One region of the Streptomyces griseoaurantiacus genome, then DNA from elsewhere that is predicted to be linked to it. Evidence: riboswitches for the same ligand, from Rfam matches in the RefSeq annotation. Region 1 holds a riboswitch; the other holds the start of a gene.
What was found. A riboswitch is a leader RNA that binds a small molecule or an ion and turns the genes downstream of it on or off. The one in region 1 is predicted to bind glycine.
Positions count from the first base shown of each region.

Region 2: linked by a shared signal. The riboswitch ahead of gcvP (aminomethyl-transferring glycine dehydrogenase) and the one ahead of gcvT (glycine cleavage system aminomethyltransferase GcvT) in region 1 are both predicted to bind glycine.

Region 1 is NZ_CP108326.1:5,245,775-5,250,176, reverse strand. Features, by position in the region: gene OHB09_RS23450 (enhanced serine sensitivity protein SseB C-terminal domain-containing protein) at 1-173, opposite strand, end outside; gene OHB09_RS23445 (enhanced serine sensitivity protein SseB) at 284-1,045, opposite strand; gene OHB09_RS23440 (AAA family ATPase) at 1,096-1,821, opposite strand; glycine riboswitch at 2,111-2,212, shown strand; glycine riboswitch at 2,213-2,327, shown strand; gene gcvT (glycine cleavage system aminomethyltransferase GcvT) at 2,394-3,530, shown strand; gene gcvH (glycine cleavage system protein GcvH) at 3,774-4,154, shown strand; gene glyA (serine hydroxymethyltransferase) at 4,202-4,402, shown strand, end outside.
Region 2 is NZ_CP108326.1:1,123,535-1,127,936, forward strand. Features, by position in the region: gene gcvP (aminomethyl-transferring glycine dehydrogenase) at 1-1,963, opposite strand, end outside; glycine riboswitch at 2,145-2,241, opposite strand; gene OHB09_RS05085 (PRC-barrel domain-containing protein) at 2,356-2,793, shown strand; gene OHB09_RS05090 (DNA polymerase IV) at 2,688-4,292, opposite strand; gene OHB09_RS05095 (MerR family transcriptional regulator) at 4,396-4,402, opposite strand, start outside.

The DNA.
Region 1 (4,402 bases):
TACTGGGCGTCGGAGGAACCGGTCTGCCCCTGCCAGAGCAGCATCCAGAGATGACCGGAGGAGGGCGCCGCGAGTGCGCGGAGCAGTGCCTCGTAGGCGTCGTAACGCCCGGGCGTGACTTGGCGCAGCATGTGCTCGACCTGCCCGGCCGCGGCCGTGCCCGACGCGCTCACCTTCTACCGCCCTCTCGCGAGACATTGACTGAGGACAGCTTAAAGGTCGGCCCCCGGCCCGGGGATGGGCCGGGGAGCGCCGAAGTCCGCGGCGGTGCCCGCTCCCGGGGTCAGTAGCCCAGTTGGTAGAAGGGCCGGACGTTCTCCCGGAGCCAGTCGCAGACCGGGTCCTGGGCGGCGTCCAGGAACACCATGTTGACGGGGAGGGTGACGGGGGCCTTGGCCAGCGCCCGGCCGAGGGCCTCCAGGGGGACCGTGTGCGCCTCGGGGTCGAGGGAGGCGAGTTCGACGCCGACGAACATGACGGGCTCGGCGGTCTCGATCGCGGCGAGGCAGCGGCGGGCGGAGAGCACGGCGCCGCTCGCGGCGAACTCGGCGGAGGCGGCGGCGAGCAGGTCGACCGGGTCGTCCTGCCAATCGGGTTCGAAGAGCCGGACGCGGCCGCCGGAGGCGGGGCCGTCCAGCGGGGCGAGGCCGCCGCGGCACAGCTCGGCCACCGCCTCGGGCGGCAACGGGATGCCGAGGGTGCCGTCGGGATTCACGGCGAGGCCGACCTGCGGGGGCAGCCCCCGGGCGAACTCCACGGCGGGCGCGACGGTGAACCCCATGTGCGTGCCCACGACCTGGCGGAACTGCTCCTCGGAGCTGAAGACGGGGACGTACGCCTGGCCGTCCAGCTCCAGGCTCGGCAGGTCGAGCGGACCGCCCTGGGCGCCGCGGCCGTTGGGCAGCGGGATCCAGAGGAAGCTGCGGGCGAGCACCTCGACGATGCGGGCGCCGGCCGAGGGGACGCCGAGGGAGGCGGAGAGCACCTCTTCCAGTTCGTTGCCGGGCCAGCCGCCGTGCGGATGCGCCTGTGCCGGGACGTCCATGTGCCTCTCCTACCCTGCCCTGCCGGTATGTGCCGTTCCGGCACGGAACCCTATCGCCCGCCGGGCCGGTGGGCGCCCCCGAACTCGATCCTGCGCAGGGCCCCGGCCGCGGGGCGGTCCAGGAGGGTGGCGGAGGCGCAGCCCTCGGGCAGGGTCCCGCGCTCGACCGCGCGCAGCAGGCCCCGGGTGGCCCGGCGGTGGCGGAGGAAGGCGTACGCCGAGACCCCCCGGCCCCGCGCGCGCTGGCCCTCGCGGGCCCGCTCGGCACCGACGTCGAGGATCAGCAGGTGCAGGGCGCCGCCGCGCCGGCGGGCCTCCCGGGCGAGCCAGGTACGGACCCAGCCCTGCGTGCCGCAGTCGTGCACGACGACGCCGCCGCCGGCGCGGACCGCGCGCCGCAGACCCGCGTAGTGGGCGAGCCGGACGAGGGGACGGTAGACGGCGTACGGGAGGAGGCGGGGGGCGCGGGCGTCCCAGCGGTCCCGGGTGTCCTGGGAGTCGACCCGGGTGCCGCCGGCGCCGACCGCGCGGCGCATGAGCGTGGACTTGCCGCTGCCGGGCAGGCCGGTCACGACGACGACGTCGCGGGGGCCGAAGATCAGTCCGTGCGGGCTGCGCCCGCCCCGCTCGCGCAGATCGCGCACGACCGGTGCCGGAGCGGAGCCGTACCCCGGTTCGGCGCCCGCGGCGGGCCCGGCCTGCCGCGCGGGCAGCGCGACCGCCCGCTCGGGCAGGGCGAGGGCCGGTGTGGTGCCGTACGCCGTGGTCCTGTCCACCCTGATCGTCCTCCTCCGGGACATGAGTGCCCCTTCCCCGCCGAGCGTAAAGAGAAGGTAATGCACCATGTCTCGCCGTCGCGTCCCTCTCGTGCAACAGGCCTGCTACAGAGGGTGGCTGAGCCGGGATCAGGGGTGCGTCCGGGACGCACGGGAAGATCGCGTCCCCCGGGACCGGGCCGCGGGCGGGCGCGGGTCGCGGACCGGCGGGAGAACGCGGGGACACGGGCCGGGGCGGCGGGGGCGGGGAGGCATGCGATGATGTGGCCCCAACCGCATACCGGCCGTTCGAATCCGCGCGGGAGAGTCCCCGGCCCGAGGGCTGTGACCGGGGCGCCGAAGGAGCAAGCACTCCCTTGAATCTCTCAGGCCCAGTTACCGCGCGGGCGAGGCACATCTGGAAAGCGGGCCGTCCGTGCACACGGCGGTCCCACCCAAGGTGCAAGCCGTGACCCCCTCGCCGGGTCACGGTGAAGCTCTCAGGTTCCGATGACAGATGGGGAGGACCGGGGAGCGCCGTGCGCGCTCCTCCCGCCCGCCCCGCCACGCCCTCTCGTCCGGGAGAACGACCGATGAGCAGCACCGCCTCCGGCGCCCCGCGCCGCACCGCCCTCGACGCCCTGCACCGCTCCCTCGGTGCCACGATGACCGACTTCGCCGGCTGGGACATGCCGCTGCGCTACGGCTCCGAACGCGAGGAGCACCTCGCCGTCCGCACCCGGGCCGGCCTGTTCGACCTCTCCCACATGGGCGAGATCACCGTCACCGGCCCGGACGCCCCGGCCCTCCTCAACCACGCGCTCGTCGGCGACCTCGCCACGCTCGCCGCCGGCCGGGCCCGCTACACCATGATCTGCCGGGCGGACGGCGGCATCCTGGACGACCTGATCGTCTACCGGCTCGCCGACGCGGAGCACCCGGTGTACCTGGTCGTCGCCAACGCCTCCAACGCCCGGACCGTCCTCGACGCGCTCACCGAGCGGGCCGCCGGCTTCGACGCCGTGGTGCGCGACGACCGCGACGCCTACGCGCTGCTCGCCGTCCAGGGTCCCGCCTCCCCCGGCATCCTCGCCTCGGTCACCGACGCCGACCTCGACGGCCTGAAGTACTACGCCGGGCTGCCCGGCACCGTCGCCGGTGTCCCCGCGCTGATCGCCCGTACCGGCTACACCGGCGAGGACGGCTTCGAGCTGTTCGTCGACCCGGCCGACGCCGAGAAGCTGTGGCAGGCGCTCACCGAGGCCGGGGCCTCGGCCGGGCTCGTCCCCTGCGGGCTGTCCTGCCGGGACACCCTCCGCCTGGAGGCCGGCATGCCGCTGTACGGCAACGAGCTGAGCACCGCGCTGACCCCCTTCGACGCCGGGCTCGGCCGGGTGGTGAAGTTCGGCAAGGAGGGCGACTTCGTGGGACGCGAGGCGCTGGCCGAGGCCGCCGAACGGGCCGAGCAGAACCCGCCGCGGGTGCTCGTCGGGCTGGTCGCCGAGGGCCGCCGGGTGCCGCGCGCCGGTTACCCGGTCCTCGCGGACGGCACGGTGATCGGCGAGGTCACCTCCGGCGCCCCCTCCCCCACGCTGGGCAAGCCGATCGCCATGGCGTACGTCGACGCCGCGCACGCCGCCCCGGGCACCGCCGGTGTCGCGGTGGACATCCGCGGCGGCCACGAGCCGTTCGAGGTCGTGGCGCTGCCCTTCTACAAGCGCCGCAAGTAACCGCCCGCATCCCCGCCGCCCGGGGCCACCGGCCCTCCCCGCACCGCGCGGGGCCGCCCCCCGGGCGACGCGACGCGGCCGCCGTCTCGCGCGCGCCGCATGGGACGGGAGGGGAGACTGGGCGCAGCGCGGGGCCGGACCGGCCCCGCCGGTCACCGTCCGGCCGTCCCTCACCCGTCCCCTCCCGACCTCCTTCCCCGACCCCTTTCCGGGCCCTTCCCCCGCGTACAGGAGAATTCAGCCATGAGCGACAACCCCCAGCACCTGCGGTACAGCAAGGAGCACGAGTGGCTGTCGGACGCCGCGGACGGCGTCGCGACGGTCGGCATCACCGAGCACGCGGCCAACGCGCTCGGCGACGTCGTCTACGTGCAGCTCCCCGAGGTCGGCGCCACCGTCACGGCGGGCGAGACCTGCGGCGAGCTGGAGTCGACCAAGTCGGTCAGCGACCTGTACGCCCCGGTCACGGGTGAGGTCACCGAGGTCAACGGCGACGTGGTCGACGACCCCTCGCTGGTGAACTCCGCGCCCTTCGAGGGCGGCTGGCTGTTCAAGGTGCGGATCTCCGGCACCCCGGACGACCTGCTCTCCGCGGACGAGTACACCGCCTTCATCACCGGCTGAGGAACCCACCCATGTCACCCTTGTCCCCCCAGTCATCCCGGTCTTCGATGTCCCTGCTCGACGCCCCGCTGCACGAGCTGGACCCCGACGTGGCCGCCGCGGTCGACGCCGAGCTGGACCGCCAGCAGTCCACCCTCGAGATGATCGCCTCGGAGAACTTCGCCCCGGTCGCGGTCATGGAGGCCCAGGGCTCGGTCCTCACCAACAAGTACGCCGAGGGCTACCCTGGCCGCCGCTACTACGGCGGC
Region 2 (4,402 bases), 4.1 Mb from region 1:
GGTAGGTGATCATCAGCACGGCCAGCTCGTCGCGGTGCTTCTCGATCTTGGCGCGCAGGTCCTCGGCGTCGACCTCGCCGTCCTCCGCGGTCTTCACCACGACGACCTTCATCCCGGCCATGACCGCGCTCGCGGCATTGGTGCCGTGCGCGGAGGACGGGATCAGGCAGACCGTGCGCCGCTCCTCGCCGTTGGCCCGGTGGTAGCCGCGCACCGCGAGCAGTCCGGCCAGTTCGCCCTGGGAGCCGGCGTTGGGCTGCAGGGAGACCTTGTCGTAGCCGGTGACCTCGGCCAGCCGCTCCTCCAGCTCACGGATGAGGGTCAGGTAGCCCTGGGCCTGCTCGGCCGGGGCGAAGGGGTGGAGCTGCCCGAACTCGGGCCAGGTGACCGGCTCCATCTCGGTGGTCGCGTTGAGCTTCATCGTGCAGGAGCCCAGCGGGATCATGCCGCGGTCCAGCGCGTAGTCGCGGTCGGCCAGCCGGCGCAGGTAGCGCAGCATCGCGGTCTCGGAGCGGTGCTGGTGGAAGACGGGGTGGGTGAGGACCTCGTCGGTGCGCAGCAGGGCTCCCGGCAGCGCGTCCTCGGTGGCCTCGTCCAGCGCCTCGATGTCGGCCTCGACGCCGAAGGCGCCCCACACCGCGCCGAGCGCGGCCCGGTCGGTGGTCTCGTCGCAGGACAGCGAGACGTGGTCGGCGTCGACCCGGTGCAGGTTGACCCCGTTGTCCCGGGCGGCGGCGACCACCTCGGCGGCCCGGCCCGGCACGCGGACGGTCAGCGTGTCGAAGTAGAAGCCGTGGACGACCTCGACGCCGCCCGCGGTGAGCCCGGCGGCGAGGATGGCGGCGTAGCGGTGGGTGCGCCGGGCGATCGTGCGCAGCCCCTCGGCGCCGTGGTAGACGGCGTACATGCCGGCCATCACCGCGAGCAGCACCTGGGCGGTGCAGATGTTGCTGGTCGCCTTCTCGCGGCGGATGTGCTGCTCACGCGTCTGCAGGGCGAGGCGGTACGCCTTGTCGCCGTCGGCGTCCACGGAGACGCCCACGAGGCGGCCGGGCAGGCTGCGCGCGAACTTCTCGCGCACGGCCATGTAGCCGGCGTGCGGCCCGCCGAAGCCCATGGGGACGCCGAAGCGCTGGGTGGTGCCGATCGCGATGTCGGCGCCGAGTTCGCCGGGCGAGGTGAGGAGGGTGAGCGCGAGCAGGTCGGCGGCGACGGTGACGAGCGCGCCGAGCTCGTGCGCCTTGTCGACGACGGGGCGCAGGTCGCGGACGGCGCCGGAGGCCCCCGGGTACTGCAGCAGGACGCCGTTGATCTCGCGCTCGGCGATCCCGGCCGGGATGCCCTCGCTCAGGTCGGCGAGGACGACCTCGACGCCGGCCGGCTCGGCGCGGGTGCGCAGCACGGCGACGGTCTGCGGGAGGGTGTCCGCGTCGACCAGGAACAGGCCGTTCTTGTTACGGCCCATACGCCGGGACAGCGCCATCGCCTCGGCCGCCGCGGTGCCCTCGTCGAGCAGGGAGGCTCCGGAGGTCGGCAGCCCGGTGAGGTCGGCGACCACGGTCTGGAAGTTGAGGAGCGCCTCGAGGCGGCCCTGCGAGATCTCCGGCTGGTACGGGGTGTACGCGGTGTACCAGGCGGGGTTCTCCATGACGTTGCGCAGGATCACCGGCGGCGTGAACGTGCCGTAGTAACCCAGGCCGATCATGGAGGTGAGCACCTGGTTGCGGTCCGCGAGGGCACGCAGCTCGGCCAGCACCTCGGCCTCGGTACGGGCGCCGGGCAGGTCCAGCGCGCCGGCGTTCTTGATCACCTCGGGCACGGCGGCCGCGGTCAGCTCGTCGAGCGAGCCGTAGCCGACCTGGGCGAGCATCTTCGCGCGGTCCCCGGCGTCGGGGCCGATGTGGCGCTGCTCGAACGGGATGCCCTGTTCGAGCCGGGAGAGCGGGGTGCGGTGGGCGGTCATTGCGGAGGCCTCCTGGTCTGGCGCGACCTTCGAGGGGCACCTCGTCGCGGGTACCCCGGCGGCCTCCCCCTCTGTCATCCGGACCTGAGAGCTTCGCCGGACAGGCCCTCGGCGGGCACTGCGGCTTTCACCGTCGGTGAGAGCGGACACCGTCGATACCCGCTCTGCTTTCCAGAGTGACCTCGTCCGCGCGGTACGGGTGCCTGAGAGATTCCGGGGAGGATTTGCTCCTTCGGCGCCCCCGGACTGTGTCCGGAGGACTCTCCCGCGCGGGGTCGACGGCCGTCCACCAGCCTACCAGCGGCTCCTTCGGACCGGTTTTCGAGTGGCCGCCGCCCGGAACATGCCGTTTCGTGGTGTTCCCGACACGCACAGCCAGGAGGGACGGGACCGTGCAGACCGACATCGACCCCCGCAATCTGATCGGCCGCAAGGCGTTCGACCGCAAGGGCGTCAAGATCGGCACGATCGACGAGGTCTACCTCGACGACGCCACCGGACACCCGGAGTGGGCCGCCATACGCACCGGCCTGTTCTCCCGGGACGCCTTCGTGCCCCTGGGCCCCAGTGAGCTGGAGGACGGCGCCCTGCGCGTCCCCTTCGAGCGCGCCCTGATCAGGGACGCCCCCGACTTCGGCGTCGGCCGTCACCTCTCTCCCGAGCAGGAACTGCAGCTCTTCCGCCACTACGGACTCGACGTGGCCGTGTCTCCCCCCGTGCCGGATCACTCGTTCGGACGAGTGGCGGGAGGCGGGACCGGGACGCGGGACGCCGAGGCCCCGGGCCCTTCGGCGAGGGACGAGCTGGCGGGCACGGACGAGCTGTCCTGACCCGCCCCACGCCCCTCGAGGAGCACACCGGCGTTCGCCTCGGGCGGGGGGACGGCCGCGCCCGGATCCCCACCGGGGTCCTCGCCCGGATCCGGTCCGGCTATCAGCGGCAGCGGGTCGGCGGGCCGGAGACCGGGGTCCTCGGCCCGGAAGGTGCGCACCCGGCCCGGCGCCGACTGCGGCGTCTCGAACCGCACGGTCACCCGCCCCAGCCCGCTCCCCTGCACCCAGCCCGGCCCGAACTCCGTGTGCGTCACGTCCTGCCCGGCCCGCCATTGCCGCCCGTCGGCCGCGGCCTGCTCCCCGGAAGCGGCGCCACCGGCCCCCCGCCCGTACGCTCCCGGCGGCCCCGTCGAACCGGCCTCCTCCGGCCGCGGTCCCTGCCCGGCCTCCTCGGGCGGTTCCGCGGCCGCCTGCCCGGCCTCCAGGCGCGCCTGCGCGAACAGGTCCTCCTGGGTGTAGTCGGCGAGGCCGCTGACGCCGACGCCGAGCAGCCGGACCCCGCCGGTGGTGTCCACCGACTCGAGCAGCCTCCCGGCCGCCTCGCGCACCACCACCGGGTCGTCCGTGGGGCCGCGCAGGGTATCGGAGCGGGTCAGCGTCGAGAAGTCGTATCTGCGCACCTTCAGCACGATGGTGCGCCCCGACAGCCCCGCCTCCCGCAGCCGCCGGACACAGCGCTCGGCGAGCCGCGTCACCTCGGTGCGGACCCGTACCCGGTCGTGGATGTCCACGTCGTAGGTGTCCTCCACGGAGACCGACTTGGTGTCCCGCTCGGCCACCACCGGCCGTTCGTCGCGCGCGAGCGCCATCGCGTACAGCGCCTGCCCGTGTGCCTTGCCCAGCAGCCGTACCAGCTCCGCCTCGCCGGCCTCGGCAATCTCCCCGACGGTGGTGATCCCGCCCCGGCGCAGATGGTCCCCGGTGGCCGGACCGACCCCCGGCAGGGTGCGCACGGACATCGGAGCGAGCAGGTTCCGTTCGGTGCCCGGCGGGATGACCACCAGGCCGTCCGGTTTGGCCTGCTCCGAACCGATCTTGGCGAGCATCTTGGAGGCGGCCAGTCCCACCGAACCGGTCAGCCCGGTGACGGCCTTGATGTCCGCGCGCAGCTTGGCCCCGGTCAGCCGCGCCGACTCCTCGTCCCGGGCGACTCCCCCGGCCTCCAGGTCGACGAAGGCCTCGTCCAGGCTGAGCGGCTCGACCAGCGGCGACAGGGCCCGCAACAGCCCCATGACCTGCTCGCTGATGGCGCGGTAGAAACCGAAGCGCGGCACCAGGTAGGCGGCGTGCGGGGCGAGCCTCCGTGCCTGCCCCATGGGCATCGCCGAGTGCACTCCGAAGACCCGCGCCTCGTAGGAGGCCGTGGCCACCACCCCGCGCGGACCCAGGCCCCCCACGACGACGGCCTTCCCGCGCAGGCTGGGTTTGGACGCCTGCTCCGCCGAGGCGTAGAAGGCATCCATGTCGAGATGCAGGATCGTGGGCGCGCTTCGCACACCTCCGATGCTGCACCACACCACTGACAATGCGGCCAAGCGCCCCGTGCGGAGTGCCGGGGACCGCGGAACGCGCGCGCTGCGCGGCGACGTCCCCGGCGCCTCAGACC